One region of the Streptomyces sp. WMMC500 genome, then DNA from elsewhere that is predicted to be linked to it. Evidence: predicted binding sites of a transcription regulator. Region 1 holds the regulator's gene; the other holds the start of a gene.
The links. The regulator HrcA, encoded in region 1, represses chaperone genes, less so after heat shock. The targets are predictions, from matches to a motif close to TTNGCACTCNGNNNNNCNGAGTGCNAA.
Positions count from the first base shown of each region.

Region 2: groL (chaperonin GroEL) is a predicted target of HrcA. The motif match lies at 12,098-12,124, and genes of this name have one in related genera.

Region 1 covers NZ_CP114905.1:6,542,747-6,558,570, reverse strand. Annotated here, with positions in the region: gene O7599_RS28190 (PDZ domain-containing protein) at 1-1,632, opposite strand, end outside; gene O7599_RS28185 (16S rRNA (uracil(1498)-N(3))-methyltransferase) at 1,804-2,553, opposite strand; gene O7599_RS28180 (nitronate monooxygenase) at 2,550-3,644, opposite strand; gene dnaJ (molecular chaperone DnaJ) at 3,897-5,030, opposite strand; gene hrcA (heat-inducible transcriptional repressor HrcA) at 5,031-6,056, opposite strand; gene O7599_RS28165 (MBL fold metallo-hydrolase) at 6,198-6,902, shown strand; gene O7599_RS28160 (DUF3097 domain-containing protein) at 6,913-7,740, shown strand; gene hemW (radical SAM family heme chaperone HemW) at 7,998-9,218, opposite strand; gene O7599_RS28150 (SpoIIE family protein phosphatase) at 9,272-11,692, opposite strand; gene O7599_RS28145 (AMP-dependent synthetase/ligase) at 12,240-14,141, opposite strand; gene lepA (translation elongation factor 4) at 14,348-15,824, opposite strand, start outside.
Region 2 covers NZ_CP114905.1:3,896,905-3,912,728, reverse strand. Annotated here, with positions in the region: gene O7599_RS16640 (ROK family protein) at 1-595, opposite strand, end outside; gene O7599_RS16635 (SIS domain-containing protein) at 1,099-2,037, opposite strand; gene O7599_RS16630 (extracellular solute-binding protein) at 2,315-3,595, shown strand; gene O7599_RS16625 (DUF3263 domain-containing protein) at 3,655-3,894, opposite strand; gene otsB (trehalose-phosphatase) at 3,932-4,792, shown strand; gene O7599_RS16615 (alpha/beta hydrolase) at 4,898-5,758, opposite strand; gene O7599_RS16610 (CGNR zinc finger domain-containing protein) at 5,861-6,394, shown strand; gene O7599_RS16605 (trehalose-6-phosphate synthase) at 6,443-7,870, opposite strand; gene O7599_RS16600 (glucosyl-3-phosphoglycerate synthase) at 8,433-9,407, opposite strand; SAM riboswitch class I at 9,589-9,728, shown strand; gene thrC (threonine synthase) at 9,746-11,050, shown strand; gene O7599_RS16590 (MoaD/ThiS family protein) at 11,047-11,325, shown strand; gene O7599_RS16585 (cold-shock protein) at 11,722-11,925, shown strand; gene groL (chaperonin GroEL) at 12,252-13,874, shown strand; gene murQ (N-acetylmuramic acid 6-phosphate etherase) at 14,176-15,111, opposite strand; gene O7599_RS16570 (MurR/RpiR family transcriptional regulator) at 15,511-15,824, opposite strand, start outside.

The DNA.
Region 1 (15,824 bases):
CTCGGGGGCCCGGCCGTGGCGCTGCGGGCCGAACGGCGAGGGCGTCTCGGCGGCCAGCGTGATCAGGTGGGGGCGGCAGGCGTACGGGAACGACAGGTCGAAGACGTGGCTGTCGTAGACGGGGTCGAAGGCCCGCTCGGAGAGGAACGCCAGGTGCTTGCCGTCGGCGGTGAACGCCGGGGAGTAGTCGCGGAAGCGCAGCGGCGTGGCCTCGGCGACGGCCAGCCCGTCGGTGGTGGCCAGCCGCACCTGCCGCAGCTCGCCGGGGCCGGGGTGGGACCAGGCCAGCCACGCGGAGTCGGGCGAGAACACCAGGCCGCCGGCGTCGCCGTGCTCGCTGGCGTCGACTTCGCGTACGTCGCCGGAGGCGCGTTCGACGAGCAGCACCCGGCCGTCGTGGGAGGCGACGGCGACGCGGCTGCCGTCCGGCGCGACGGCCAGCGCGGTGACGCGGCCGAGGCGGCCGGCGGCGACGCGGCGGGGCGTGGCGCCGGCGTCGCGGCCTGCGGCGGGGGTGAACTCCAGCGCGTCCTCGCCCTCGGCGTCGGTCACGAACACGACGTGCTCGGCGCCCTCGGCGCGGAACACCCGCGGCATCCGGGCCCGTACGCCCGGCTCCGCGGCCAGCGCGCGGGCGGGGCCCTCGCGGTGGGTCACCCAGTGCAGGGTGCCGCGGATCTCGACGGCGCTGCCGCGGCCGGTGTGGTCGGGGCGGGCGGCGCCGAGGTTGTGGCGGGCGCGCAGCGGGCGGGGGCGCAGGTCGGTGCGCTGGCCGCCGAGGCGGACGTCGAGGCGGCGGGGCTCGGTGCCCTCGTCGAGGTCGTCAAGGAGCCACAGCTCGCCAGCGCTGGCGTAGACGACGCGGGTGCCGTCGGAGGCGGCGTGGCGGGCGTAGAAGCCGCCGAGGGGGGTGTGGCGGCGCAGCGCGGCGTACGCGTCGGAGGTGTCGGTGCCGGTGGCCGTATCCGCGGAGTACAGCGCGCCGGTGCCCTCGTGGTCGGAGAGGAACGCCAGCCGCCCGCCGGCCCACAGCGGGTACTCGGCGTTGCCGAGGACGGCGTCGAGTTCGGCGGGCCGGGTGAACTCCGCGTCGGCCGCGGTACGCAGCCACAGCCGGCCCGCGGTGCCGCCGCGGTAGCGCTTCCAGTACGCCGCCTCCCGGCCCATGCCCGCGGTGAGCAGCGCGACGCGGCCCTCCGGCCCGTACGCGACGTTGCCGACGGGGCCGAACGGCAGCGCGTGCGGGGGGCCGCCGTCGGGCGGCACGGCGTGCGCCCAGGTGCGGCGCAGCGAGTACTGGCCGTGGGTGGTGAGCGCGAGCACGTCGCCGTCGGGCGTCCAGCCGCGTACGGAGGTCTTGCCGCTGCCCCAGTACGTCAGGCGGGCGGGCGCGCCGCCGTCGACGGGCGCGGTGAGGACCTCGGGGGCGCCGTCGCGGGTGGAGGTCCAGGCGACGCGGGTGCCGTCGGGGGCGATGCGCGGGTGGTCCACCGGCATGTTGTCGGCACTCACCCGCCAGGCGCGGCCGCCGTCGAGGGGCGCCGCCCAGACGTCGTCCTCCGCCGTGAAGGTGATCAAGTCGCCGTGCAGGTGCGGGAATCGCAGGTAAGCAGGCTGAGTCACGTGGATCATCCCATCATGCGGAGGCGGCGCCCACCACCGCTTTGCGGTGCGGTGTGACCTTCGTCCCGTACCGGGGTGGAACGAATCGGGGCGTACCGGTGAACACGCGGGAAAAGCCCCCGTGACGCCGGCATACGGAACGTGCGGGTCCGGGTGAACGGAACTTCTGGCTCCGGGCGGTCAGGACCACCGGCCGGTCGCCGCGAGCACCACCGCGCCCGCCGCGGTGCCCGCGGTGGAGGTGCGCAGCACGGTCGGCCCCAGTCGGTATGCCCCGGCGCCCGCGTCCGCGAACGCGGCCAGCTCCTCCGGCGCGACGCCGCCCTCGGGGCCGACCACGAGCACGATCTCCCCCGCGCGCGGCAGCTCGGCGGCGGCCAGCGGCGCGGCGCCCTCCTCGTGCAGCACGGCGGTGAACGCGGCGCCGGCGAGCAGCGGCAGCAGCTCCTTCGTCGAGTGCGGCCCGGCGATCTCGGGGAACCGCAGCCGGCGGGCCTGCTTGCCCGCTTCGCGGGCGGTGGCACGCCACTTGGCCAGGGACTTCTCTCCGCGCTCGGCGCGCCACCGGGTCACGCAGCGGGCGGCCGTCCACGGCACCACCGCGTCCACGCCGGTCTCGGTCATGGTCTCGACGGCCAGCTCGCCCCGGTCGCCCTTCGGCAGCGCCTGCACGACGGTGAGCCGCGGGCTCGGCGCGGGCTCCTCGACCACCTCGGCGCAGGTCACGAGGAGCCGGTCGGCGCCCTCCGCGCCCGCCACGGTCCCGTACGCGCCGCGCCCCGCGCCGTCGGTGAGCACGACGTCCTCGCCGGCGCGCAGCCGACGCACGGACACCGCGTGCCGCCCCTCGGGCCCGGTCAGCGCGAGCACCGCGCCGGGGCGGGCGGCGTCCAGCACGGCCGCGTCGGCGACGAACACCGGGGCCGTCACAGCAGGCCCCCGGGGGCGTCGCCGGCGGGCTTCGTCGTCCCGCTGAGCGCGTCGGCCAGCTCCCGCGCGAGGACCTCCACCAGCTCGGCGGCGGGCAGTTCGCGCGCCAGCCGGTAGCCCTGTCCCGCCCAGAGCGACATGCCCTGCGGGTCGCCGGCGCGGGCGGCGGCGGCGCGCAGCGGGGAGGTGAGGTGGTGAAGCTGGGGGTAGGCGGCGGGGGCGTACGGGCCGTGTTCGCGTACGAATCGGTTGACCAGCCCGCGCGCGGGGCGGCCGGAGAAGGCGCGGGTCAGCTCCGTACGCGTGAACACCCCGCCGGTGACGGCCCGTTTGTGCAGCGCGTGGGCGCCCGACTCGGGGCAGACCAGGAACGCCGTGCCGAGCTGCGCGGCGGCGGCGCCCGCGGACAGGACGGCGGCGATCTGCCCGCCGCGCATCAGCCCGCCGGCGGCGATCACGGGCACGTCGACCGCCTCCAGCACCTCGGCGAGCAGCGTGAGCAGCCCGCGGCCCACGCGGTCGTCGCGCGGATCGTTGCGGAAGCCGCCCTGGTGGCCGCCGGCCTCGACGCCCTGCACGCACACGGCGCCGGCGCCGGCGGCCTGCGCGTGGCGCGCCTCCACGACGTTGGTGACGGTGACGACGGTGTACGTCCCGGCGCGGGCGAAGGCGTCGAGCACGGCCGGCTCGGGGCAGCCGAAGGTGAACGAGACCAGCGCCACCGGCTCGTCCAGGAGTATGGCCACCTTGGCGTCGAAGGCGTCGTCCGTGGCGGCCCCGGCGTCGCCCAGCTCCGTGCCGTACCACTCGACCTCGCCGGCCAGTTGCTGGGCGTACGCCTCGATCTGGGCGGGATCCGGGGGCGAGGGGGGCTGGGGCAGGAACAGATTGACGCCGAAGGGCCGGTCGGTGACGGCCCGCAACTGGCGGATCTCCTCGTACATCGCCTCCGGTGTCTTGTACCCGGCGGCGAGGAACGCCAGGCCGCCGCCCTCCAGCACACCCGCGGCGAGCTGCGGGCAGGATGCGCCACCGGCCATGGGCGCCTGCACGATCGGGAAGGTGAACAGATCGTTCAGCTCGGTGGGCATGGGCTCATCCTGTCATCGCCCCCCTTTGATGTCCCTGGGAGCTGGTAGCGTGCCGGTATCGCGAGAACCAAGCGATCGGCGGCCGGGTGGGCCGTTGCTGCGCGGGAAGGGCTTCGGGTTGCCGGGCCGGTGCACCGCGAACCTCAGCCCGAGCGATCGGGCTGGCATCCTCCGCTCTCCGAGGGGGGGGGGAGGACACCAACCTGTCACGCAGGTCGGGACGCCCGAAGCGCCGGAATCCGGCCCTTCGGGCTAACGTCCGCTCCAGGCGTCCTTCAGGCGCGAGAACAGCCCTTGCTGGCCCGGTTTGAACTGGCCCTGCGGGCGCTCCTCGCCGCGCAACTGGGCGAGTTGGCGCAGGAGCCGCTCCTGCTCCGGGTCCAGCTTCTGCGGCGTCTCGACCTCGACGTGCACGACCAGGTCGCCCCGGCCGCCGCCGCGCAGATGCGTCACGCCGCGCTGGTGCAGCGGAATCGACTGCCCCGACTGCGTACCGGGACGGATGTCGACCTCTTCCAGGCCGTCGAGCGTCTCCAGGTTGACCTTCGTGCCCAGCGAGGCCGCCGTCATCGGGATCGTCACCGTGCAGTGCAGATCGTCGCCGCGGCGCTGGAAGATCGGGTGCGGCAGCTCGCGGATCTCCACGTACAGGTCGCCCGCCGGGCCGCCGCCCGGGCCGACCTCCCCCTCGCCGGCGTGCTGGATGCGGGTGCCGGTGTCGACGCCCGCGGGGATCTTGACCGTCAGGGTGCGCCGCGAGCGCACCCGGCCGTCGCCCGCGCACTCGGGACACGGGTTGGGCACCACCGTGCCGAAGCCCTGGCACTGCGGGCAGGGCCGCGAGGTCATGACCTGGCCGAGGAAGGAGCGGGTGACCTGGGAGACCTCGCCGCGACCGCGGCACATGTCGCACGTCTGCGCCGACGTGCCGGGCGCCGCGCCCTCGCCGTTGCAGGTGCCGCAGACCACCGCGGTGTCGACCTGGATCTCCTTGGTGGCGCCGAACGCCGCCTCCTCCAGCTCGATTTCGAGCCGGATCATGGCGTCCTGGCCGCGGCGGGTGCGCGACCTCGGCCCGCGCTGGCCGGCCTGGCCGAAGAAGGCGTCCATGATGTCGGAGAGGTTGCCGAAGCCGCCGGCGCCGAAGCCGCCGGTCGCGGCGCCGTTCTGCGACAGCGGGTCACCGCCGAGGTCGTAGACCTGCTTCTTCTGTGGGTCCGACAGCACCTCGTAGGCGGCGTTGATCTCCTTGAACCGCTCCTGGGTCTTCGGATCCGGGTTCACGTCCGGGTGCAGCTCGCGGGCGAGCCTGCGGAACGCCTTCTTGATCTCTTCCTGCGAGGCGTCACGTCCGACGCCGAGGACCGCGTAGTAGTCCGTGGCCACTTATGACTCCGCCAGGATCTGTCCGACGTACCGTGCCACTGCGCGTACCGCTCCCATCGTTCCGGGGTAGTCCATGCGGGTAGGTCCGACCACGCCGAGCTTGGCGACGGCTTCGCCGGTGTCGCCGCCTGAACCGTATCCGACGGAGACGACCGAGGTGGCGGTAAGCCCCTCGTGGTCGTTCTCATGACCGATACGCACCGTCATGCCCGGTTCCTTGGCCTCGCCCAGCAGCCGCAGGAGCACCACCTGCTCCTCCAGCGCCTCCAGCACCGGCCGGATGGTGAGCGGGAAGTCGTGGTCGAAGCGGGTGAGGTTGGCGGTGCCGCCGATCATCAGCCGCTCCTCGGTCTCCTCCACCAGTGTCTCCAGCAGCACCGACAGCACGGTCTGCACCGTGCCGCGGTCGTCCGCCGGGAAGGACTCGGCCAGGTCGGCCACCAGCCGCGGCACGTCGCCGAAGCGGCGGCCGACGACGCGGCTGTTGAGCCGGGCGCGCAGGTCGGCGAGGGAGTCCTCGCTGAACGGCGCCGGGCAGTCGATCACGCGCTGCTCGACCCGGCCGGTGTCGGTGATGAGCACGAGCATGACGCGCGCCGGGGCGAGCTGGAGCAGCTCGACGTGGCGCACGGTCGACCGGGTCAGCGACGGGTACTGCACCACGGCCACCTGCCGCGTCAACTGCGCGAGCAGCCGCACCGTGCGCCCCACGACGTCGTCGAGGTCGACGGCGCCGGACAGGAAGTTCTGGATCGCCCGCCGCTCGGCCGCACTCAGCGGCTTGACGTCCGCGAGCTTGTCGACGAACAGCCGGTAGCCCTTGTCGGTGGGGATGCGGCCGGCGCTGGTGTGCGGCTGGGCGATGAAGCCCTCGTCCTCCAGGGCGGCCATGTCGTTACGCACCGTCGCCGGGGAGACACCCAGGTGATGCCGCTCGGTGAGCGCCTTGGAGCCCACCGGCTCCTCCGTGCCCACGTAGTCCTGGACGATGGCGCGCAGCACTTCGAGCCGGCGCTCGCTGAGCATGCTGCCCACCTCCACACTCGGTTCCCGTCCCGCCGTTCCGCCGCTGGCACTCGACGGCGCAGAGTGCCAGGGTTCGGGGCCAGTGTACGGCCGGGTAGGGCGGCCCGGGCAAGGCGGCCGGTCACGTTATAGCGTCGTGCCATGGGTGGCGGTTGGGAAGAGCTCGCCCCGGACGTCGTACGGCGCCGGCTGCCCCGCTGGGACGCGACGGCGGGCGCCGTGGGCGGCGCGGAAGGCGTGCTGCTCGTGGACACCGGCGCCTCGCTGCGCGAGGGCGCGGAGCTGCGCCGGGCGGTACGCGAGCGCTTCGGGCGCCCGGTGACCCGCATCGCGCTCACCCATCCGCACTTCGACCACGTACTCGGCACCGCGGCCTTCGCCGGGGCGGAGGTCCACGGCCCGGCGGGCATCGCCGGCCGGCTGCGCGGGGCGGGCGCGGACGAGCTGCGCGCGGACGCCGTACGCCACGGGCTGTCCCGCGACGCGGCGGCGGAGGCCGTCGACGTCCTGGTCGCCCCGCGGCACGCGGTCTCCGGCACGTACCCGCTGGACCTCGGGGGCGGCCGGGAGGTGCTGCTCGTCGAGCTGGGCGCGGCGCACTCGTCGCACGACATGGCGGTGTACGTCCCGGGGCGGCCCGCCGTCGTGTTCTGCGGCGACCTGGTGGAGGAGTCGGGCCCGCCCTCGTCGGGCCCGGACTCCGACCCCGTGCGGTGGCCGGCGGCCCTGGACCGGCTGCTGGAGCTGGGCGGTCCTGCGGCGGTGTACGTGCCGGGGCACGGGGCGGCGGTGGACGCGGACTTCGTACGGGCCCAACGGGACGAGCTGGCGGGGCGCTTGTCGTAATCTCACCTTCGTGCGCCGCTACGACGACCTCGATCTCACGCCGCCCTGGAAGCAGCCGCGGAAGCCCGCCCCGGAGGTGCCGGCCGAGCCGGACCTCGTGGTGGAGGAGGTGGGCACGGGCTTCTGCGGCGCGGTCATCCGCACGGAGAAGACGGCGGAGGGCCCGACGGTGACCCTGGAGGACCGCTTCGGCAAGCACCGGGTGTTCCCGCTGACGCCGCGCGGCTTCATGATCGACGGCAGGGTGGTCACGCTGACGCTCCCCGGCCGGGTGGCCGCCACGGGCCCCCTGCTGTCCGCCTCCGGCTCGATAGCGGTCCGCGACCACACCGCGCGCGTGGCACGCGACGGCCGCATCTACGTCGAGGGCCGCCACGACGCGGAGCTGGTGGAGCGCGTCTGGGGCCACGACCTGCGGGTCGAGGGCGTGGTCGTGGAGTACCTGGAGGGCGTGGACGACCTCCCGTCGGTGGTCGAGTCCTTCGCCCCGGGCCCGGACGCGCGCCTGGGAGTGCTGGTGGACCACCTGGTGCCGGGCACGAAGGAGTGGCGCATCGCGGAGTCGGTGACGAGCGCCCACGCGCTGGTGGTGGGTCACCCGTACGTGGACGTCTGGGAGGCCGTCAAGCCCTCTTCGGTGGGCATCGCCGCATGGCCGCGGATCCCGCGGGGCGAGGACTGGAAGACGGGCGTCTGCCGCGAACTGGGCTGGCCCCCGGACACGGGCGCGGCCTGGCGCCGGATCCTGGACTCGGTACGGACGTACCGGGACCTGGAGCCGTCGCTGCTGGGGCGGGTGGAGGAACTGATCGACTTCGTCACGGCCCCGGAGGGCTGACCGGGGCGCACCGGCACGGTCCGGCCGTACCGCGTGTGCGCTACCGAGGCGAACTTCCGGCATCGCCCCCGTTCAAAACGGGCGAAATCACCCGCAGGCGTCGAGTTTTGCCTCGGGACGCGCACCTCGCACGCACGTTGGATCGAGCGGCGTGAGCAACCGGGGCGGTGAGCCGGAAATGTCACAGCAGGCGCATACCCTTGGGCGGGTGTGCGGGGGTCATCGGGGGAGTTCGGGACCGGGGTCGGGAAGCCCCGTCAGTCGACCAGGTCTCGGACCACCGCGTCTGCCAGTAGCCGGCCCCGTAGCGTCAGCACCGCCCTGCCCGCCTCGTAAGGGCCGTGCTCCAAGAGGCCGTCCCTTACCGCTCGTTCCGCCGCCGACGCCCCCGCCGGGCGCAGCAGCGACAGCGGGCAGCCCGCCGACAGCCGCAGCTCCAGCAGGATCCGCTCCACCCTGCGGTCCTCCTCCGTCAGCACCTCCCGGCCCGCCGCCGGCGACCGCCCCGCCGCCAGCGCGGACGCGTACGGCGCCGGGTGCTTGACGTTCCACCAGCGCACCCCGCCCACGTGGCTGTGCGCACCCGGACCCGCGCCCCACCAGTCCGCGCCCGTCCAGTACAGCTCGTTGTGGCGGCAGCGCGCGGCGTCCCCGGGCACCGCCCAGTTCGACACCTCGTACCACTGCATCCCCGCCGCCGACAGCGCCTCCTCCGCCATCAGATACCGGTCCGCGTGCACGTCGTCGTCCGTCGGCGGCACCTCGCCCCGGCGGATCCGCCGCGCCAGTTGCGTGCCCTCCTCCACGATCAGCGCGTACGCCGACACGTGGTCCGGGCCCGCCTCCAGCGCCGCCGCCAGCGAGGCCCGCCAGTCGTCGTCCGTCTCGCCCGGCGTGCCGTAGATCAGGTCCAGGTTCACGTGCGCGAACCCCGCCGCCCGCGCCTCCGCCACGCACGCCTCCGGCCGCCCCGGGGTGTGCGTACGGTCCAGCACCCGCAGCACGTGCTCCCGCGCGCTCTGCATGCCGAACGAGATCCGGTTGAAGCCGGCCTCCCGCAGCGCCGCCAGGGACGCCGGATCCACCGACTCCGGATTGGCCTCCGTGGTCACCTCCGCGTCCGCCGCGAGGCCGAACTCCGAGCGGATCGCCGCCAGCATCCGCCCCAGGTCCGCCGCCGGCAGCAACGTGGGCGTGCCGCCGCCGAAGAACACCGTCTCGACCTCGCGCGGGTCGTCGCCGAGCACCTTGCGGGCGAGGCGGACCTCCTCGGCGAAGGTGGCGGCGTAGTCGTCACGGGAGGTGCCGCGCAGTTCGGCGGCGGTGTAGGTGTTGAAGTCGCAGTAGCCGCAGCGGGTGGCGCAGTAGGGGACGTGGGCGTAGAAGCCGAGGGGGCGGTCGGCGGCCCCGGCCAGCGCCTCGGCGGGCAGGGTCCCGTCCACGGGCGCGGGCTCGCCATCGGGCAGTACGGAGGGCATGCGCCCATTGTCCCCCGGCCGCCGGGCAACCTCCGGCCCCGGTCCCCGCCCCCTCAGTACCCGCCCCGCTCCGTCCCGCGCGCCTGCAGCACCATCATCGCCAGGTCGTCCCGCGGCGGCACCGGCGCGAAGTCGTGCACCGCCGTCCTGATCCGCTCCGCCACCGCCGCCGCGCCCAGCCCCGTACAGCACGACAGGGCCTCCGCCAGCCCGTCGCCGTCGTCGAAGAGCCGGTCCCCGAACCGCCGCTCCGTCACCCCGTCCGTGACGCACAGCAGCGTGTCGCCCGGCTCCAGGTCGAACGACTGGCTGTAGTACTCCGCGTCGTCCAGCACGCCCAGCAGCAACTGCGCGTCCGCCGCCGCCCGCACCCCGCCGTCGCTGCGCAGCAGCAGCGGCAGCGGGTGCCCGGCGCTGGCCACGGTGCACCGGACGCCGCCGCGGTCCCGCGCGTACGGCACCAGCTCCCCGTACAGCAGCGACAGGAAGCGTGCCTGCTCCGGCGGCAGCCCGAACGCCGTCGCCGCCTCCACCGCCTCGAAGGCGTGCTCCACGAGCGTGCGGTTCAGGCCCGCGAGCACGTCGGCGACGCCGTAGCCCTCGCGCGCCAGCAGGCGCAGCACGGGGCGGGCGAGGCCCGTGACGACCGCTGCCTCGGGGCCCTGGCCGCAGACGTCGCCGAGCGCGAAGCACCAGCGGTCGCTGCCGCTGGGGAAGAGGTCGTAGAAGTCGCCGCCCGCGGCGGCGCCCTCGGCCGGCTCGTAGACGACGGCCGTGTCCATGGCCGGCATCTCCGCGATGCCGCTGGGCAGCAGGCCGCGCTGCAGGACCTCGCTGATGGTCACCTGCCGGGTGTACTGGCGGGCCGCGGAGACGGCGTGCGCCACGCGGCGGGCGAAGTCCGTGACGACGGCCACGACGTCGCCGCCGATCCGCGCGATGCCGGTGCGGCCGAAGAGCAGCGTGCCGACGCGCCGGCCGCCGGCGACCAGCGGGCAGGCCAGCGCGGGGCCGCCGAGCCCGTAGCCGGCGTCCCCCGGGCCGCGGGCGACGCCGCCGGTCCCGCCGGGCCAGGCCACCGGCACGGGGCGCGCGTCGGGCGGCGGCAGCGGGCACTGCTCCAGGGCGCTGCGCAGGGGTGAGATCCGCTCCTCGGCGGCGTGCCAGACCTGCGCGAGGCGGGGCTCCGCGCCGTCGGTCCGTTCGAGCCAGACGGCGCTCCAGTCGGCGAGCCGGGGCACGAGGAGCTGGGTGGCCAGGGAGGCGACCATGTCCTCGTCGAACTGCCCGGCGAGCATGTCGGAGGTCTCGGCGAGGAACGAGAAGGCGCCGACGCCGGCCCAGGGGCCGCCGCCGCGCAGCTCCGGGTCGGTGGCGCTGCGCGGGGTGTGCGCGGTGGCCTGGCTGGGCAGGCGGAGCGCGGCGGTGTGGGCGACGTGCAGGTCGGCGAGGTCGTCGTCGGCGAGGTCGTGCGCGCCGCGCACGACCTCGCCGCCGGAGCCGTCCGCATGGTGCGGTACGCCCCGGCCGTGGGCCTCCTCGTCGGGTACGCCGTACGCGCCGGCCTCGCCGGTCTCCCGGCCGGGTACCGCGGCGGCTGCGTCGTCGGCGGCGGAGTCGGCGGCGGAGTCGGTGACGGAGTCGGTGACGGACTCGTCCGCGACCTCGCGGAGCGGGCCCATCCGGAACCAGACGGTCTTCTCGCTGCGCCGGTGCTCGACGCCCCAGGCGTCGGCGAGCGCGGCGACGAGCTGCAGGCCGTAGCCGTACGACTCCTCCGGCGCCGGCAGCGGCATCACCCGGGCCGCGTGCCCGTCCGTGACCTCCACCAGCAGCGTCGGCTCCGCGGCCGGCCCGCCGCCGTCCGCGCCGTCGCACGCCAGCCCGGCGGCGGTCGCGTCCTCGGTGACCAGCCGGCAGCGCACCCGTACGTCGGTGCCGGCGTGCACCACGGCGTTCGTGACCAGCTCGCTGGTCAGCAGCTCGGCGTCCTCGACCTCGGGCCCGGCGCGGCCGGCCAGCAGCCCGCGGACGAACCGGCGGGCCGCCGCGGCGGCGGGCATCCCGGCGGCGAGCGTCAGGGCGATGTCGGTCACGTCCCGCGCGCCGCGGGCCGCACCGTCCGCGGACGCGCCGTCCGGGGCGGCACCGTCCGCAGCCGCGCCCGCCGCCGGGCCGTCCGCGCCGCTGCCCGCACCGCCGTCGTCGTCGGCACCGCCGTCGGCCGAGCCGCCGCCACCGCCGTCCCCGCCCCCGGTGCCACCGCCGTCCCGGGCCGTACGGTACGTCGCGGGGGCGCCGTCCTCGCGGGCCTCTCCACCGTGCGCCGGCACGTCGTCCGCACCGTCCGTGCCGTCGGCCCCGTCCGTGCCGCCGGCACCTTCCGCGCCGCCTCCGCCGGTCCGGTCGGTCCGACCGGTCCCGCCGGCCTCGCCGTCCGGCTCCGCGGGCTCTCTTCGCACGACCGACACCACGGTGGATCGACGCGCGGCCTGCACTGCGAAGGTCGTCCCCACTGTCCTCTCCCGGCCCAATCCCGGCATACGGGCGTTCCCCACGTAGCCAGAGTGACAGACTGAGCTCGCCCAGATGCACCAAGTGACACAACTGGTGACCGGATATGGCCCATCCGACCCCCGCCGCACCCCCCGGACTACCCCCTCCGGCCACCCCCGCCCAGCACGTCGGCCCGGCGGCGCGCGCGCCGGGCCCGGGACCGCCGCGGCGGCGAACGCACAGCTCACCGCGGTGGACACGCGTGCGTACGAGACCCCGCCCGCGCCGGCACGGCCCTCTCCCCACCCCGCGGAAGGGGGCCACGGCCGCCGTCAATGAGAGAGAGCGCTTCGCCCGCACGAGGGGCGCGACCGGCGACACTCACGCCGCCCGCACACCCCTGAACGCCCTTCTCGCGCGCCGTGGACGACGGCAGACGCACGCCCGCGGACCGGTCGCACGTGCGAGCGGTCCGCGGGCGGGGCGGATGTCGGCCCCGCGGGCGCCGTCCGGGGCAGGAGCGCCTCAGGCCTCCCTGGCGCCGGCGTACATGTCCTCGATCAGGTCCTTGTACTCCCGCTCCACCACCGGCCGCTTCAGCTTCAGACTCGGCGTCAGCTCCCCGTGCTCGACGTCGAGGTCCCGCGGCAGGATCCGGAACTTCCTGATCATCTGCCAGCGCTGCAGCCGCTCGTTGAGCTGCTTGACGTACCCCTCGACCAGCGCCTCCGCCTCCGCCGAGGCGACCAGCTCCGCGTACGGCCGGTCCTCCAGGCCGTTCTCCTTCGCCCAGCCGGTCAGGGCCACCTCGTCGAGGGAGATCAGGGCGGTGCAGAAGTTACGGTCCGCACCGATGACGAGTATCGAGCCGACGTACGGGCAGATCGCCTTGAACTGGCCCTCGACCTCGCTGGGCGCGACGTACTTGCCGCCGGACGTCTTGATCAGGTCCTTCTTGCGGTCGGTGATGCGCAGGAAGCCGTCGTCGGACAGCTCGCCGATGTCGCCGGTGTGGAACCAGCCGTCGCCCTCCAGCACCTCGGTGGTCTTCTCCGGCAGGCCGTGGTAGCCCTGCATGATGCCGGGGCCGCGCAGCAGGATCTCGCCGTCGTCGGCGACCCGTACCTCGCAGCCGGGCAGCGGCTTGCCGACGGTGCCGGTGCGGTAGGTCTCCAGGCGGTTGCAGAAGCTGGCGGCGGCGGACTCGGTGAGGCCGTAGCCCTCCAGGATGGGCAGGCCCGCGCCGTCGAAGAAGTAGCCGATCTCGGGGGCGAGGGCGGCGGAGCCGGAGACCATGCCGCGCATCCGGCCGCCGAAGGCGGCGCGGAACTTGCCGTAGACCAGCTTGTCGGCGAGGGCGTGCTTGGTACGCAGCCCTGCCGGGGCGGTGCGCTTGCCGGTGCGGCGGTGGTTGTCCTGCGTGACGCGCGCGTACTCGCGGGCGACCTCGGCGGCCCACAGGAAGATCTTGTACTTGGCGCCGCCGCCGGCCTTCGCCTTGGCCGCCGCGCCGTTGTACACCTTCTCGAAGATGCGCGGGACACCGCACATCTGCGTGGGCCGGACGACCGGCAGGTTCTCGACGATCTTGTCGATCCGGCCGTCGACGGCCATCACGTGCCCGACCTTGATGTGCCCGGCGGTGAGCACCTTGCCGAAGACGTGCGCGAGCGGCAGCCACAGGTACTGCACGTCCTCCGGCATGACGAGTTCGATGCCCTCGATGGCGTAGCCCATGTACGACCAGGTGTCGTGCGACAGCCGTACGCCCTTGGGGCGGCCGGTGGTGCCCGAGGTGTAGATGAGGGTGGCGAGCTGGTCGGGGCGCAGGGCCTGGATGTGCTCCCGTACCGCCTCGGGGTGCTTCTCCAGGTAGTCCGCGCCGCGGCGCTCCAGCTCGGCGAGGGAGAGCACCCAGCCCTCCGGGTCGCCCTCCTCGGCCGCGGCGTCCGCGGCCTCGACCACGACGACGTGCGCCAGGTCGGGCAGCGAGGCCCGCATCTCGCGCACCTTGGCGAGCTGGGAGGCGTCCTCGGCGACGAGCACGCGGCTGCCGGAGTCGGCGAGGATGTACGCGGTCTCCTCGGCGTTGGTGCTGGGGTAGACGGTGGTGTTGGCGCCGCCGGCGCAGAGGATGCCGAGGTCGGCGAGTATCCACTCCAGCCGGGTGTTGCAGGCGACCGCCACCCGCTCCTCCTCGCGCAGGCCGAGGTCGAGCAGCCCGGCGGCGATGGCGAAGACCCGCTCGGCGGACTGTGCCCAGGTCAGCGATCGCCACTCGTCGGCCCCGCCGGCCCCGCCGCCGGGGGCGCGCACGGGGTACTGGAACGCCTCCAGGTCCGGGGTGGACTCGACGCGGTCAAGGAAGAGCGTGGCGACGGACGGCGGGCGGCTGTCCAGCTTCGTCTGGGTTTCGGTCTCGGTCACTGCATCCTCCGGCCCTGCTCTTCGCTGGTAACTGGCGAGTAACCAGCAGATTAGAGGGTGACTGCGAGCGACGTAAGGGTCTGCGAGGCGTCGGATAGGTCTCGAAGCCCGGCCGGCGGGGTACGCCCCGCGCCGGCCCGGTCCGTACGGTTCCGCTTCCGTCCCGCCGCCGGCGCCCCCGACGCCGCCCGGATGCCGCCCCGGTGCTACTTCTTCGGCTTGGCGTCGCCCTCGTCGGAGGACAGCACGGCGATGAACGCCTCCTGCGGCACCTCCACGCTGCCGACCATCTTCATCCGCTTCTTGCCTTCCTTCTGCTTCTCCAGCAGCTTCCGCTTCCGGGAGATGTCGCCGCCGTAGCACTTGGCGAGGACGTCCTTGCGGATGGCGCGGATGGTCTCGCGGGCGATGACGCGGGAGCCGATCGCCGCCTGTACGGGCACCTCGAAGGCCTGCCGCGGGATCAGCTCCTTCAGCTTGGCGACGAGCCGCACGCCGTAGGCGTACGCCTTGTCCTTGTGCGTGATCGCGGAGAAGGCGTCGACCTTGTCGCCGTGCAGCAGGATGTCGACCTTGACGAGCTGGCTGCTCTGCTCGCCGGTGGGCTCGTAGTCGAGGGAGGCGTAGCCGCGGGTCTTGGACTTGAGCTGGTCGAAGAAGTCGAAGACGACCTCGGCGAGCGGCAGCGTGTAGCGGATCTCGACCCGCTCCTCGGAGAGGTAGTCCATGCCGAGCAGCGTGCCGCGGCGGTTCTGGCACAGCTCCATGACCGAGCCGATGTACTCGCTGGGGGTGAGGATCGTCGCCCGTACGACCGGCTCGTAGACCTCCTCGATCTTGCCGACCGGGAACTCGCTGGGGTTGGTCACGACGTGCTCGGTGCGGTCCTCCAGCACGACGCGGTAGATCACGTTGGGCGCGGTGGCGATCAGGTCCAGGCCGAACTCGCGCTCCAGCCGCTCCCGGATCACCTCCAGGTGCAGCAGGCCGAGGAAGCCGACGCGGAAGCCGAAGCCGAGCGCCGCGGAGGTCTCCGGCTCGTAGACCAGCGCCGCGTCGTTGAGCTGGAGCTTGTCGAGCGCGTCGCGCAGCTCCGGGTAGTCGGAGCCGTCGACGGGGTAGAGCCCGGAGAACACCATGGGCTTCGGGTCCTTGTAGCCGCCGAGCGGCTCGGTGGCGCCCTTGCTGAGCCGGGTGACGGTGTCGCCGACCTTCGACTGGCGGACGTCCTTGACGCCCGTGATCAGATAGCCGACCTCGCCGACGGACAGGCCGTCGGCCGGGGTCATCTCGGGCGAGTTCGTCCCGATCTCCAGCAGCTCGTGCTGGGCGCCGGTCGACATCATCTTGATCCGCTCGCGCTTGCCGAGCGTGCCGTCGACGACCTTCACGTACGTCACGACGCCGCGGTACGAGTCGTAGACCGAGTCGAAGATCATCGCGCGGGCGGGCGCGTCCTTGACCCCCACCGGCGCCGGCACCTGCCGGACCACCTCGTCGAGGAGCGCCTCGACGCCCTGGCCGGTCTTCGCCGAGACGCGCAGCACGTCCGCCGGGTCGCAGCCGATCAGGCCGGCCAACTCGGCGGCGAACTTCTCCGGCTGGGCGGCGGGCAGGTCGATCTTGTTCAGCACCGGGATGATCGTGAGGTCGTTCTCCATCGCGAGGTAGAGGTTCGCGAGG
Region 2 (15,824 bases), 2.6 Mb from region 1:
CCGTCGCCCACGCCTTGCCGACGGCGGAGGCGGACGCGAGCCGCTCCAGGCAGCCGCGCTGCCCGCACCCGCAGGGCGGCCCGTCGGGGCGTACGACGATGTGGCCGATCTCGCCGGCGCCGCCGTGCGCACCGGGCTCGATGCGGCCGTCGATGCCGATGGCGGCGGCGATGCCGGTGCCCAGCGCGATGAACAGGAACCGGTCCACGTCGCGCGCGGCGCCGAGCCGGCCCTCGGCGAGGCCGCCGGTGCGCAGGTCGTGGCCGACGGCGACGGGGCAGGCCAGGCGCTCCCCGAGGAGGCGGCGAAACGGTACGTCACGCCAGCCGAGGTTCGCCGAGAACACCGCGACGCCCGCGGCGTCGTCCACGATCCCGGGCACCGCGACGCCGGCGGCGGCGGCCGGTTCGCCGAACTTCTCCGCCCCGGCGGCCCGCAGGTCGGCGGCGAAGTCCAGGATGGCGGCGACGACGGCCTCGGGCCCCGCCTCGCGCGGGGTCGCCCGGCGCGTCTCGTGGAGCAGCGCGCCGTCCGCCCCGACGAGGGCGGCTTTCATGCCGGTGCCGCCCACATCGAGGGCGATGACGTGTCTCACGGGGGACAGTCTCGCCCGTAAAGAGGCGAGAGGTCTAGTCCAGTCGCGATGACGGGTCCGGTTTTCGCCGGTATCCGGTCAACTGCGAGCCGCCCCGGGCGCCGACCGCGGGACGTCTCGGCGGCCGGGGCTGTATGCCGCGGGGTGTCGGTTCTGCGAAGCGTGTGGTGCGCCGCCGGGGAGGGCGGGTCGTGGGTTTCCGCGGTGTGCCTCGGGGTGTGCCCTTCCGGCGGAGCGCAGCCGCGGGTGCTCGCCGAGCTCCGCCGCAGGGCGGTCCGCGGGCCCCGCCGCGTGGGGCGCCGACCGCGGGACGTCTCGCCGGCCGGGGCTGTACGCCGCCGGGCGTCGGTTCTGCGAAGCCCGTGGTGCGCCGCGGGGGAGCGGCGAGCCGCGGGTTTCCGCGGTGCGCCTCGGGGCGTGCCCTTCTGCGTCCTGGTCGGCCGGAGCGCAGCCGCGGGCGCTCGCCGAGCCCCGCCGCAGGGCGGTCCGCGGGCCGCCCCGGCCTACCGGAGGACCACGCTGCGGGTCAGGTTCCGGGGCCGGTCCGGGTCGTAGCCCTTCGCCTCCGCCACGGTCACCGCCAGCCGCTGTGCCCGTACCAGGTCCGCCATCGGGTCGAGCCCGCGCGCCGTCGACTCCGCGCTCAGGTGGCCGCCCACCCGGCCCACGTCCGCCGCCAGCCCCTCCGGCAGCTCGCCGAAGTGCCACACCGCGCGTCCGGGGCCGGTGATCGCCATCGGCCCGTGCCGGTACTCCATCGCCGGGTAGCTCTCGGTCCAGGCCCCCGCCGCCTCGCGCATCTTCAGCGCCGCCTCCGCCGCGAGGCCGCAGGTCCAGCCCCGGCCCAGGAACGTCCACTGCACCGCCGCCGCGAGCTCCTGCGGCAGCGGCTGCGTCACCGCCAACTCCGCGTCGACCGCCGCGCCCGCGACGGACTTCACCCCCGCCGCCGGCGGCCCGTGCAGTTCGAGGCCGGCGCGCAGGAGCGCCAGCGCCGTCGTCGCGAACCGGGTCTGCACCACCGACTCCTCGTCCGCGTACGCCAGCGTGACCAGCTCGTCCGCGGCCGTGGCGACCGGCGTCGCGGCGTCCGCGGTGAGGGCGGTGGTCGCGGTGCCGGCGGCCCCGTCCCGTACCGCCGCCAGCAGGTCCAGCACCTCGGTCGTCGTCCCGGACCGGGTGATCGCCACCATCCGGTCGTACCGCCGACCGGCCGGGAACTCCGAGGCTGCGTAGGCGTCCGTGTGCCCCTGCCCGGCCGCCTCCCGCAGCCCGGCGTACGCCTGCGCCATGAACCACGACGTGCCGCAGCCGACCACCGCGACCCTCTCCCCGGGCCGCGGCAGCCCGGGCACGGCCTCCGCCTCCTGCCGGGCTCGGCGCCAGCAGCCCGGCTGGGTGGCGATCTCGGCGGCGGTGCGGGACGGTTCGGCGGCTGCCATGAGGTGCGGCTCCCTGGATGTGCGGGTCTCGTGCGGATGTCGTGCCGGTCTGCTTACGTTCCACGCACGTCGTGGCGATCGTGCGCGCCTTCGTGCCGTTCCGCGATCGTTGGTGTGCGGTTCAGCTCGCCGCCTCCCTATCAGCCCGGTAGCCCGTGCGGCAATGGCGGGAAGGGGAGGTGGTTACGGAAGTGATATCGGTCTGGTGTAGACCTGGGAGGGGCGTTCCGGTCAGACTCGCCCCCTCAGATGATTCTGTACGAGGTGGGCTAAAGCTGTGCAGCGGCGTGGATTTCTGAAGGCGGCAGCCGGTGCCGCGGGTGCGGCGGCCCTACCGCTGAGCGCGTGCGGGGACGGCAGCGGCGGCGGTGACGTCACGCTGAAGGTGGTGGCCGCCGAGTACGGCACGGGCGAGTCGGACACCTCCCGGCGCTACTGGGAGCAGTTGGCGGCGAAGTTCTCCAACGACACCCCGGGCATCTCGGTCGACATCGAGATCATCCCGTGGGAGGACATCGACGCCAAGGTCGACAAGATGGTCAAGGACGGCAATCCGCCGGACATCGCGCAGATGGGCCCGTACGCCGAGTACAGCGCCCGCGACATGCTCTACAGCACCGACCAACTGCTCTCCATCCCGACGCAGGCCAACTTCGTGCCCAGCCTCGCCGCCGCCGGCGAGGTCAACCGCGTCCAGTACGGCATGCCGTTCGTCTCCAGCTCGCGGCTGCTGTTCTACAACAAGTCGCTCTTCGAGGAGGCGGGCCTGGGCACGGACCCGGAGGACGCCCCCCAGGACTGGGACGAGCTGCTCGACATCGCGCAGGCGCTCAAGGACACCGGCGTGAAGATCCCGTACGCGCTCCCGCTCGGACCCGAGGAGGCCCAGGGCGAGACGCTGATGTGGATGATCAGCGGCGGCGGCGCGTACACGGACGACGTCGGCAGTTACACGATCGACTCCGAGCAGAACATCCACACCTTCAACTGGATACGCGACAACCTCGTCGGCGCCGGCCTCACCTACGCCGCGCCGTCCGAGACCAACAGGCGCACCGCCTTCGCCGACTTCGTCAAGGGCGACGTCGGCATGATCTTCGGCCACCCGACGCTCATGCAGGACCTGCGGCGGGAGAAGGTCGACTTCGGCATCGCCCTGAAGCTGCCGGGCCGGGACGGGCCCTCGGAGTCGACGATGGGCGTCGCCGACTGGGTCATGGCGTTCAAGGCCAACGGCCGCCGCTCGGAGATCGGCAAGTTCCTCGACGTCCTCTTCGACGACACCAACGTGCTGAAGTTCGCGCAGCGCTACGACCTGCTGCCGACGACGGTCTCCGGGGTCGAGAAGCTGAGCCAGGGCCGCAGGGACCTCCAGCCGTTCCTGGACCAGCTCCAGACCGCCGTCTTCTACCCGGACAACAAGACGTCGTGGGCGCGGGTGAACGCGGAGCTGAAGAAGCAGATAGGCAAGGCGGCCGAGTCGGGCGGCGACCCGCCGGAGCGGGTGCTGACGAACCTGCAGAGCATCGCGGAGTCGGCCTCCTCGACGGAGGAGTGACCTCGACGGAGGGGTGACCCCGACCCTCGACGGAGGCGTGACCGCGGCCCGTAGGGCTCTCAGCCCTCCCGGGCGTCGCGGCGGGCCTGCCGGACCCGCCGCAGCCGGTTGACGGTCACCGGGTCGTGCGCCTGGGCCCGGGGGTCGTCGAGGAGCGCGTTGAGAAGCTGGTAGTACCGCGTCGGGGAGAGCCCCAGCCGCTCCCGGATCGCCCGTTCCTTCGCCCCCGGGGCCGGCCACGCGCGCTTCTCCAGCGCGAGGACGGCCAAGTCCCGCTCGGTCAGCGCACCCTCCGACATAGCCTGCACGTTACCGCGGGCCGGTAAGGTCCTGGGCATGGGCAGCACCTCCGCAGCACGGCTCCCCGTTCCGGCTACCGAGGCGGGCCGCGCCGGTCTCGCCGCGCTCCTCGCCGACCCGGAACAGGCCCTCGTCGCCTTCGACTTCGACGGCACCCTCGCCCCGATCGTCCCCGACCCCGACGCCGCGCGCGCCCACCCCGGCGCCGTACCCGCGCTGGCCCGGCTCGCGCCGCGCGTGGGGACCGTCGCCGTCATCACCGGCCGGCCCGCCGCGGTGGCCGTACGGTACGGCGGCTTCGCCGGCGTGGCCGGGCTGGCCCATCTGCGCGTCCTCGGCCACTACGGCGACGAGCAGTGGGACGCCGCCACGGGCACCCTGCGCACGCCCGCCCCGCACCCGGGCGTGGCCGCGGTGCAGGCCGAGCTGCCCGGGGTGCTGGAGACGGCGGACGCCTGGCGCGGCACGTGGATAGAGGACAAGGGCCGCGCCGTCGCCGTCCACACCCGCCGCGCCGCCGACCCCGCAAAGGCCGCCGACGCGCTGCGCAAGCCGCTGGACGACCTGGCGGCGGCGCACGGCCTCGTGGTCGAGCCGGGCCGCTTCGTCCTCGAACTCCGCCCGCCGGGCATGGACAAGGGCCGCGCCCTCACGACCCTGACCCGCGAGACGGGTGCCCGCACCGTCCTCTACGCCGGCGACGACCTCGGCGACCTCGCGGCCTACGACGCGGTGGAAGCGCTGCGCCCCGAGGGCGTCACGGGCCTGCTGGTGTGCAGCGCGGCGATGTCGGGCGAGGGCGCGGACGCGCTGGCGGACCGCGCGGACCTGACGGTCGACGGGCCGCAGGGCGTGGTGGACCTCCTGACGGCCCTGGCGGAGGCCCTCGGCGCGTAGCCCCGGCCGCGGGCGCCGCGGGACCGTCGGGCCACCGACCCGGCCGCCCCCCACGCGGAGCCCCAGCCGGACTGCCCCAGTCCGATTGCCCCGGTCGGAGGTGCCTCAGTCGGAGAGCCGGCGCAGGAAGTCCCGTATCAGCCCCGCGCTCTGCGCGAACCGTGTGGTCAGCGGGAAGTGCCCGGCGTCCAGCAACTGCACCTGCGCGTCCTTGGCGTCCCGGGCGAAGGCCCGCGCCCCCTCCACCCCGAAGATCTCGTCGTGCCGCCCCCAGGCGGCGAGCACCGGCGGCTGGTGTTCGCGCAGGTACTCCTGCCAGTCGGGGTAACGGCCGGGGTTCGTGCCGTAGTCGAGGAAGAGGTCGAGCTGGATCTCCTGGTTGCCCGGCCGGTCCAGCAGGGCCTGGTCGTGCACCTCCAGCGCCGGGTCGACCAGCGAGGTGTCCGGGACGCCGTGGGTGTACTGCCAGTGCGTGGCGTCCGGGGTGAGGGCGGAGCGGAGCGCCTCGCGGTGGGCCGGCGTGGGCTCGTCCCAGTACGCACGCAGCGGGTTCCAGAAGGGGGTGAACCCCTCCTCGTAGGCGTTGCCGTTCTGACTGACGATGCCGGTGATGCGCTCGGGGTGGCGCAGGGCGAGGCGGAAGCCGACGGGGGAGCCGTAGTCGTGGACGTAGATCGCGTAACGCGAGAGGCCGAGCTGGTCCAGCAGCTTGTCGACGACGTCGGCGAGGTGGTCGAAGGTGTACGCCCACTCGTCCGCCGGCGGCGCGGAGCTGCGTCCGAAGCCGGGGTAGTCGGGGGCGACCAGGTGGAACTCGCCGGCCAGCTCCGCCATCAGTGGCGCGAAGCCCACGGACGAGGTCGGGAAGCCGTGCAGCAGCACGAGCGTCGGCGCGGCCGGGTCGCCGGCCTCCCGGTAGAAGACGTCGAGGCCGTCGATGCGGGCGGTGCGGTGGCGTACGGGCACGGCGAACTCCAACCATCAAAAGGCACTTGAACGGTTACGAAAAAAACCCTAACCCGCCCCCGGGAACCTGTCAAACCGACTTGAACGGTTACACTGGTGCGTATGGCACGACCGCTGACTGGCGAACCGCTGGCCCTGGACCTGGTGAACACCTGGTGGATCGACCAGGGCGGCCCCGTCGACTTCCTCTACGAGCCCGGCGCCCTAGGCCACTGGCTCGGCGAGCACGGCCTGTCCGACGCCGCGGCCGGCGCCCCCGACGCTCCCGATCACGCAGCCCTGCGCGAGCCGCTGACCGCCGCCCGCGCCGCCCTGCGCGCCGCCCTCGACGGGGACGAGCAGCCGCTCGACGAGATCCTGGCCCACGGCGCCCGCCGCCCGCTCCTGCGCGCCGGCCGGGCCACGTCGGAAGTCGTCGTGGACGACCCCGCGTGGCTGCCCGCGTGGTGTGCCGCAGCCGATCTGGTCCGGCTGTACGAGGAGCAGCCGGACCGCGTCCGCCGCTGCGCGAACCCCGAGTGCGTGCTGTGGTTCTACGACGTCAGCAAGAACGGCCGCCGCCGCTGGTGCTCGATGGAGGGCTGCGGCAACCGTGCCAAGGCGGCCCGCTTCCAGGAGCGCCACCGCCCGCGCTGAGACGCGCGCCCCGTACCGCGGGCGCGGGCTACCGCCGCGTACCGCGGGCTACCCCCGCAGGGCGTCCACCTGCGCCAGGAACCACGCCTGCGGCGGCAGCGCCGTGGCCGCCGCCGCCAGCCGCTCCGTCCGGCGGGCGCGTTCGTCGCGCGGCATCGACAGCGCCGCGAGCAGCGCCTCCGCCGTGGCCTCCACGTCGTACGGGTGCACCACGAGCGCGTCCCCGCCGAGTTCCGCGTACGCGCCCGCCTCCCGCGACAGCACCAGCGCGCAGCCGTCGTCCGAGACCACCGGGATCTCCTTCGCGACCAGGTTCATCCCGTCCCGCAGCGGGTTGACCAGCGCCACGTCCGCCAGCCGGTACGCGGCGAGCGAGCGGGCGAAGTCGTCCTCGACGTGCAGCACGACGGGCTGCCACCCGGCCGTCCCGTACTCCTCGTTGATCTCCGCGGCGAGGCGGCGCACCTCGGCGGTGTAGTCCCGGTACACCGGCAGGTCCTGCCGCGACGGGTACGCGAACGCCAGCTTCACCACCCGCCCGCGCCACTCCGGCCGCGCCTCAAGCAGCCGCCGGTACGCGAGCAGCCCGCGGACGATGTTCTTCGACAACTCGGTGCGGTCCACGCGCACGAGGACCTTGCGGTCCACGCCGCCGATCTGCTCGCGCAGGGCCGCCATCCGCTCCTCCACGTCCGGCCGCCGGGACCGCTCGCGCAGGAACTCGGCGTCGGCGCCGAGGGCGTGCACGTCGACCCGGGTGGTCCCCTTCCCGCCCGCGTCCTCCCCGGCCCGGGCGACCTCCGCCTCGTCGCCGAGCACGTCGCGGCAGCAGGAGACGAACGCCTCGGCCCAGCGGTCGGTGTGGAAGCCGATCCGGTCGGCGCCGAGCAGCCCGCGCAGCAGCGCGGCGGCGATGTCGTCGGGCAGGAGCCGGAAGTACTCCGGTGGTGCCCAGGGTGTGTGCGTGAAGTGCGAGATCCGCAGGTCGGGGCGGCGCTCGCGGAGCATGCCGGGCACGAGGCAGAGGTGGTAGTCCTGCACGAACACCGCGGCGCCGTCGGCGGCGCCGTCGGCGAGGGCGTCGGCGAAGGCGCGGTTGTACGTCGCGTACGCGTCCCACTGCCGGCGGAACGCGGCGTCGAAGACCGGGGCGACGGGGATGTCGTAGAGCATGTGGTGCACGAACCACAGGACGGAGTTCGCGACGCCGTTGTACGCGTCGTGGAAGACGTCGGGGTCGATGCCGAGCATCCGCACCCCGGGCTCGCCCACCCCGCGCCGCACGGCCTCCCGGTCCCCGTCGCCCAGCGCGGCACACACCCACAGCGCCCCGGCGTCGGACCCGACGGCACTGAGCCCGGACACGAGCCCGCCGCCGCCGCGCTTGGCGGTGAGGTCACCGCCGTCGCCGACGGCGTACGAGACGGGCCCGCGGTTGGACGCGACGAGCAGGGGGGCACCGGGGGACTCGACCATGCGCCGAGCCTAGCCACGGCAGAGGCTCCCGAAACGCAGGTACGCCGGTGTGGCCGAGACCGGTACGGGGGCTTGCGGAGGCGGACGGTGGGCCGGGGCCCTGAGCGGGAGTTCGGGACGAAGGCCCGCGGGGGTTCGTGGCCGGAACCGGAGGGGGAGGGGGCAGAGCCCTGTAGGGCCTGGGGGAGGCGCGCCGACGGGGTTGGGGGCGGAGCCCGTGAGGGTTCGGGGAGGAGCCTGAGCGGGTTCGCGTCGGAACCGAGCGGGGGACGGGGCGCAGCCCCGAGTGTCCGGGGCGAAGCCCTCGGGGGTGTGGGGGCGAAGCCCCCGCGGGTTCGGGGCGCAGCCCCGAAAGGTCGGGGGAGTTCCGAGCGGGACCGGGGGCGCGGCCCCGGGGTTCGGGCGCAGCCCCCGGGGGTCTGGGGGCGGAGCCCCCGCGGGGGCTCGGGGCGGAGCCCTGAGGTTCGGGGAGGGGCGGGTACGGGGAGACGCCACCACCCCGGCGCCGCGCGGACCCCCCGCCCCCGCACCCCCCACCCCGGTATGGCCCGCCCGGCGAGGGCTACGCCGCGGGGCGTTCCACGTACTCCCGGATCTCCCCCATCGGCGGCCGCTCCACCGTGTCCACCCCGTACGTCCGCCCCTCGAACGCCCCGTCCGCCCCCCGCTCGAACTGCGTCAGCCGCGGCCGCACCAGGTGCCCGCGCGCCAGCCGCACCTGCGCCGTGCGGTAGATCGCCGCCGCCATCCGGCCCAGCGCCCGGTCGTCCTGGTGGCGGTGGCGGCGGACGCCGACGTCGACCTGGGCGAGACCGCCCAGCCCCACCGTGTGCAGCGCGTCGACGAGCAGGCCCAGCTCCACCCCGTACCCGACCGGGAACGGCAGCCGTTCCAGCAGCGAGCGCCGCGCCGCGTACTCCCCGCCCAGCGGCTGGACGAAACCGGCCAGCAGCGGCCAGTGGAGGTTCAGCAGCGGCCGGGCCACCAGCTCCGTCACCCGCCCGCCCTGGGCGGCGGCGGCCGGCGCGCCGCCGAGCGGCCTGTCGTACACGGCCTTCACGAAGTCCACGTCCGGCTCCGTCAGCAGCGGACCGACGATCCCGCTGACGAACGCCGTGTCGAAGTCCCGGAGATCCGCGTCCACGAAGCACACGATCTCGCCGCGGGTCGCCAGCAGCGACCGCCACAGCACCTCGCCCTTGCCGGGTGCCGCGGGCACCCGCGGCAGCACCTCGTCGCGGTGCACCACCCGCGCGCCGGCCGCGGCGGCGACCTCCGCCGTACGGTCCGTGGAGCCGGAGTCCATCACCACCAGCTCGTCGACCAGTGCCCCGCCGTCGGCGGCACCCGCCATCAGCTCCGCCCGGATCGCCGCGACGATCGCCCCGACCGTGGCCTCCTCGTCGAGCGCGGGCAGGACCACGCTCACCGTCCCCCGCGCCCCCAGCGCGCGCTTGGCCGCCAGCAGCCGCCCGAGCGGCCGGTCCGCCGCGGACCAGGACCGCGTTCTCAGCCACTGCTCCACGTCTTCGAGCACCTGCGGGCCTCCCCTTGCCGGTGGTCCTGTGAGGTGTGAGAGCCGTCTCGCGTATCGGACGGCACTCACCACTGTCCTGGTCGTCGGTTACAGTCTTGAACAACGTGCGTGACGTCCGTATGTCGGGGTCCGCGCGTCGGACAAACGCGCCGGACGGCCCCGCCGGTCCTGCGCCATACAGAGCTCATCCAGAGGGGCAGAGGGAACGGCCCGTTGAAGCCCCGGCAACCCTCCGTCCGGCACTCGCGACGCTGCGAGGCCCCGGACGGTGATGGTGCCAATTCCGTCCTGCGGCGAGACGCGTCGCGGGGAAGATGAGGAGAGAGGGCCTCGCCAGTATGGCTGTAGAGACAGCTCCCACCCCCGGCGCCGTCGACGGCGCTCCCGACCTGGGTCCCGCCGTCGCGCTGTCCTGCCGGGAGTGCGGGGAGCGGGTGCCGCTGGGTCCGGTGTTCGCGTGCCTGTCCTGTTTCGGGCCGCTGGAGGCGGCGTACGACCTTCCCGGCGGCGACGCCGAGGCCGCCGCCCGGCTGCGTACCCGCATCGAGGCGGGGCCGCGGAGCATCTGGCGCTACGCACCGCTGCTGCCGGTCCCCGCGGACGTGGCGTCGAAGCCCAACCTGAACCCCGGCTTCACCCGGCTGCACCGCGCCGACCGGCTGGCCGCCGAGCTGGGCGTGACCGGCGCGCTGCACGTCAAGGACGACTCCGGCAACCCCACGCACTCCTTCAAGGACCGCGTCGTCGCCATCGCCGTGGAGGCCGCCCGCGCCTTCGGCTTCACCACGCTGTCCTGCTCCTCGACCGGCAACCTGGCCGGCGCGGTCGGCGCCGCCGCCGCGCGGGCGGGGCTGCGCTCGTGCGTGTTCATCCCGTACGACCTGGAGCACGCGAAGGTCGTCATGGCCGCGGTCTACGGCGGCGACGTCGTCGGCATCGAGGGCACGTACGACGACGTGAACCGCTTCTGCTCCGAGCTGATCGGCGACCCGGCCGGCGAGGGCTGGGGCTTCACGAACGTCAACCTGCGCCCGTACTACGCGGAGGGCTCCAAGACCCTCGCCTACGAGATCTGCGAGCAGCTCGGCTGGCGGCTGCCGGACAACATCGTCATCCCGGTGGCGTCCGGCTCCCAGCTCACGAAGATCGACAAGGCGCTGAAGGAGCTGATCGCGACGGGGCTCGTCGAGGAGCGCCCGTACAAGATCTTCGGCGCCCAGGCGGCCGGCTGCTCCCCGGTCTCGCGGGCCTTCAAGGACGGCCACGACGTGGTGCGCCCGGTCCGGCCGGACACCATCGCCAAGTCCCTCGCGATCGGCAACCCCGCCGACGGGCCGTACGTGCTGGACATCGCGCGCCGCACCGGCGGGGCGGTGGAGGACGTCACGGACGCCGAGGTCGTCGACGCGATCAAGCTGCTGGCCCGCACCGAGGGCGTCTTCGCGGAGACGGCGGGCGGCGTGACCTTCGGCGTGCTGGCGAAGCTCGTCGCGGACGGCCGGATCGACCCGGCCGAGACCACCGTCGCGATCAACACCGGCGACGGTCTGAAGACCCTCGACGCGGTCGCCCCCACCTCGGGGCCGAGCGCGATCATTCGTCCCACACTCGACTCCTTCCGAGAGGCCGGCCTCGCATCATGAGCGTGAACGTCCGAATTCCGACCATCCTGCGTACGTACACCGACGGTGAAGCCGAGGTGAGCGCCGAGGGCGCGACCCTCGCCGAGGTGATCGAAGACCTGGAGAAGAACCACCGCGGAATCGCCGGCCGGGTCCTGGACGATCAAGGCAAGCTGCGCCGCTTCGTGAACGTCTACGTGAACGACGACGATGTCCGCTTCGCCGATGGCCTGCAGACTCCCACTCCGGAGGGGGCGGGAGTCTCGATCATTCCGGCGGTCGCCGGGGGCTGCTGAACCCCGCCGCCGTGTGCCCGGCCCCACTGATCCGGAGTGGGGCCGTTCGCATGTCCGTGCACGCGATAGGGTTGGGGCGTTCCCCCCTCGTGGCCCATGGTCCACGCATATGAGAACGCGACAAGTTCCGGGTAAATGCGGAGAGTTAATTGTCGTGATGGTGAGTTATGCCCTGCCCGAGTTGTCAGGGAATGGCGGAGGTTGATCGGAAAAATACCGATCGAGTGTCCGCAGAATTCTCGTCCGATTGACCTGTTGCACTGGGCATCTGTGCGGATACATTCAGCCGCGGTCGACGCGTTCCGGCGCACGCCCCGGCGTGTATCCGGGGGTGAGGTCTGACCCGGGTCCGCGGAGTGCGGTCCTGTGTAAGGGCCAGCAATAGGGGAGTTTGGAATGGCTCAGGGCACCGTCAAGTGGTTCAACGCGGAGAAGGGGTACGGCTTCATCGCGGTCGACGGTGGTGCGGATGTCTTCGTCCACTACAGCGCGATTCAGATGGACGGATACCGCACCCTCGAGGAAGGCCAGCGGGTCGAGTTCGAGATCTCGCAGGGCCAGAAGGGGCCGCAGGCAGACATGGTCCGCGTCAGCGGCTGAGCGCCGGGCATCGACCACGGACGACTCGCGACGGGCCCGCACCCCCCGGGGTGCGGGCCCTCTGCTGTCCGCCTGCTCCCCGGCGGGCGGGGTGCCCCGATCCGGTTCCGCTCTGCGCATGAGAAGCCCCCACCCGCTTGCACTCGCAGGGGGCGAGTGCTAATCATTGGCGTTAGCACTCTCCCAGTGAGAGTGACAGCACGGGACCGGTTCGGTGAGGTCCGTACGCCGGGTGGGAGGGAACCACGCGGGTCGCGGACCGTCCGTCGCGGGCGCCAGCGCGGTCCGGACACAGACGACCCCCCTGTCCGGGAGGACTCAACACAATGGCCAAGACCATCGCGTTCGACGAGGAGGCGCGGCGCGGCCTTGAGCGCGGCATGAACCAGCTCGCCGACGCCGTCCGCGTCACCCTCGGCCCCAAGGGCCGGAACGTCGTCCTCGAGAAGAAGTGGGGCGCCCCCACGATCACGAACGACGGTGTCTCCATCGCCAAGGAGATCGAGCTCGAGGACCCGTACGAGAAGATCGGCGCCGAGCTGGTCAAGGAGGTCGCGAAGAAGACGGACGACGTCGCCGGTGACGGCACGACGACCGCGACCGTCCTGGCCCAGGCCCTGGTCAAGGAGGGCCTGCGCAACGTGGCCGCCGGCGCCAACCCGATGGCGCTGAAGCGCGGCATCGAGAAGGCCACCGAGGCCGTCTCCGCCGCCCTGCTGGAGCAGGCCAAGGACGTGGAGACCAAGGAGCAGATCGCCTCCACCGCCTCCATCTCCGCCGGCGACGTCCAGATCGGCGAGCTGATCGCCGAGGCCATGGACAAGGTCGGCAAGGAAGGCGTCATCACCGTCGAGGAGTCGCAGACCTTCGGTCTCGAGCTGGAGCTCACCGAGGGCATGCGCTTCGACAAGGGCTACATCTCCGCCTACTTCGCCACCGACATGGAGCGCATGGAGGCGGAGCTCGAGGACCCGTACATCCTCATCGCCAACTCCAAGATCAGCGCGGTCAAGGACCTGCTGCCGCTCCTGGAGAAGGTCATGCAGTCCGGCAAGCCGCTGCTGATCATCGCCGAGGACGTCGAGGGCGAGGCCCTGTCCACCCTCGTGGTGAACAAGATCCGCGGCACCTTCAAGTCCGTCGCCGTCAAGGCCCCGGGCTTCGGTGACCGCCGCAAGGCCATGCTCGGCGACATCGCCATCCTCACCGGCGGCCAGGTCATCTCCGAGGAGGTCGGCCTCAAGCTGGAGAGCGCCAGCCTCGACCTGCTGGGCCGCGCCCGCAAGGTCGTCATCACCAAGGACGAGACCACCATCGTCGACGGTGCCGGCGACAGCGAGCAGGTCCAGGGCCGGGTCAACCAGATCCGCGCCGAGATCGACAACAGCGACTCCGACTACGACCGCGAGAAGCTGCAGGAGCGGCTCGCGAAGCTGGCCGGCGGCGTGGCCGTCATCAAGGCCGGCGCCGCGACCGAGGTCGAGCTGAAGGAGCGCAAGCACCGCATCGAGGACGCCGTGCGCAACGCGAAGGCGGCCGTCGAGGAGGGCATCGTCGCCGGCGGTGGCGTGGCCCTGCTGCAGGCCGGTCACGTCTTCGAGAAGCTGGAGCTGCAGGGCGACGAGGCCACCGGCGCCGCCGCGGTGAAGCTGGCCCTGGAGGCCCCGCTGAAGCAGATCGCGGTCAACGCCGGCCTGGAAGGCGGCGTCGTGGTGGAGAAGGTGCGCAACCTGACCGCCGGTCACGGGCTCAACGCCGCCAGCGGCGAGTACGTGGACATGATCGCCGAGGGCATCCTCGACCCGGCCAAGGTGACCCGCTCCGCGCTGCAGAACGCGGCGTCGATCGCGGGCCTGTTCCTCACCACCGAGGCCGTCGTCGCCGACAAGCCGGAGAAGGAGAAGGCCGCGGCCGGGGGCGGTATGCCCGGCGGCGACATGGACTTCTGATCCGGGATCGCCGGTTCCGGACGTCCGCCGCGGCTGCGGACGGGCGCCGGACCGACTGACGAACCGAGGGCGGTACCCCGCAGGGGGTGCCGCCCTCGGGCGCGTTGCGCCGCGGTGCGGCGGGCGGGGGAGGGGGCGGATGCCGGGGCACGGACCGACGGCCGCACCGGAAGCCCCGGCCGGGAGCCGCACCCGGGACCCGCGGCGCGGGAACCGCGCCCGGGAGCCGTACCCGGGAACGGGCGGCGGGCGTCCCGCGCTCGGCCCCCGGCGCCCACGGGCGCCTTCCGGCGCTCCGCGGTCAGCTCACGTCGGTCGCGGCCTTCAGGGCGACGCGCAGGTGGCCGTGGGAGGCGTCGAGGAGGCGTGCCGCCGTGCCGCCGTCCACGCCGCCGAGGATGGTGAGGATCGCGTTCTTCACCTCGCCGCGGGTCTCGGCGAGGGCCGCCTCCACCTCCTCGTCGCCCGCGCCCGTCGCCAGCGCGACGATGCGCCGCGAACGGGCCTGCAGCTTCTCGTTGGAGGCGCGCACGTCGACCATCAGGTTCCCGTACGTCTTGCCCAGCCGGATCATCGTGATCGTCGACAGCATGTTGAGCACGAGCTTCTGCGCCGTGCCCGCCTTCAGCCGCGTCGAGCCCGCGATCAGCTCGGGGCCCACGACGACCTCGATGCCGTGCTGCGCCGCCGCGCCCAGCGGCGAACCGGCGTTGCAGGACAGCCCGATGGTCAGCGCCCCCCGGGAGCGCGCGAACGTCACGCCGCCGACGGCGTACGGCGTGCGGCCGGAGGCGGAGATGCCGACGACGGTGTCGTCGGGCCCCAGGCCCGCCGCCTCCAGGTCCGCCGCGGCCAGCTCCTTGCTGTCCTCGGCGCCCTCCGTGGAGGTGCGGAGCGCCACGTCCCCGCCGGCGATCATGCCGACGACCTGCGACGGGTCGGTGTTGAACGTCGGGGGGCACTCGCTGGCGTCCAGCACCCCCAGCCGGCCCGCGGTGCCGGCGCCCAGGTAGAACAGCCGGCCGCCGCGGGCCATGCGCTCGGCGGTGGCGTCGATGGCGGCGGCGATCTGCGGCAGTTGCGTGGCGACCGCGCCCGGTACCCCGCTGTCCTCCTCGTTCATGATTCTGGCGATCTCCAGGCTGGAGAGACGGTCGATCTCGGCCAGCTCAGGACGGAACGCCTCGGTGGTCAGGTTTTCCAGCTCCCGGCGGATTTCGGCTGGGGGAGAGGGCATGTCGGGGCGGCTCTTTCCATGCGGTGCGAGGCGCGCGGTGGGCGGTGCGCGCCCGCGGAGGTGGGTCGGTCACGGCGGCTTGCGTGGTGCGGTCGCCGGCGGTCGGAGTGCCGTCGCGGGCGTCCGGCGCGCGGAACGCGCCCGGCCGCCGGGCGGCGCCGGCGTCGTACGGCGGTGCGGGGGGTGCGGGCGGTGCGGAGAGTGCGGGGGGTGCGGGCGGTGCGGTCGGGTGCCGGCCCCCGGACGCCCGCGGGGACGTCACCGGGCCGCACCCGACATATCTGATACATCCGTCCCGCCCGGGCCCCGGAGGGCGTCCGGTGCCGTGGGCGGGAGCCGCGCCCGGGCGAAGGGCGGGTCGCCGGTGCATCGGTCGTCGTCAGGCGTCGCCGGGCGGGGTCAGGGCCGCGGGCGGAGCGGGCTGTGCCGGTGCGCCAGCGCCTCGTACGAGGCGGCGAGCGCCGGGGCGGCACGCTCGTACGTCCGCTGGGCCACGCCTATGAACAGGCAGTCCACGACCAGCAGTTGGCCCGTCCTGCTGGACATGGCCGCCGGCCGCAGCTCGCTCTCGCGCCCCGTGGACGTGGTGAGTATGTGATCCGCGTAGGACGCGACGGGGCCGTCCGGGCGGCCGGTGATCGCCACCGTCGTCGCCCCGTGGTCGAACGCGACGCGCAGGGGCTCTATGACGTCGACCGTGCGGCCCGAGTGCG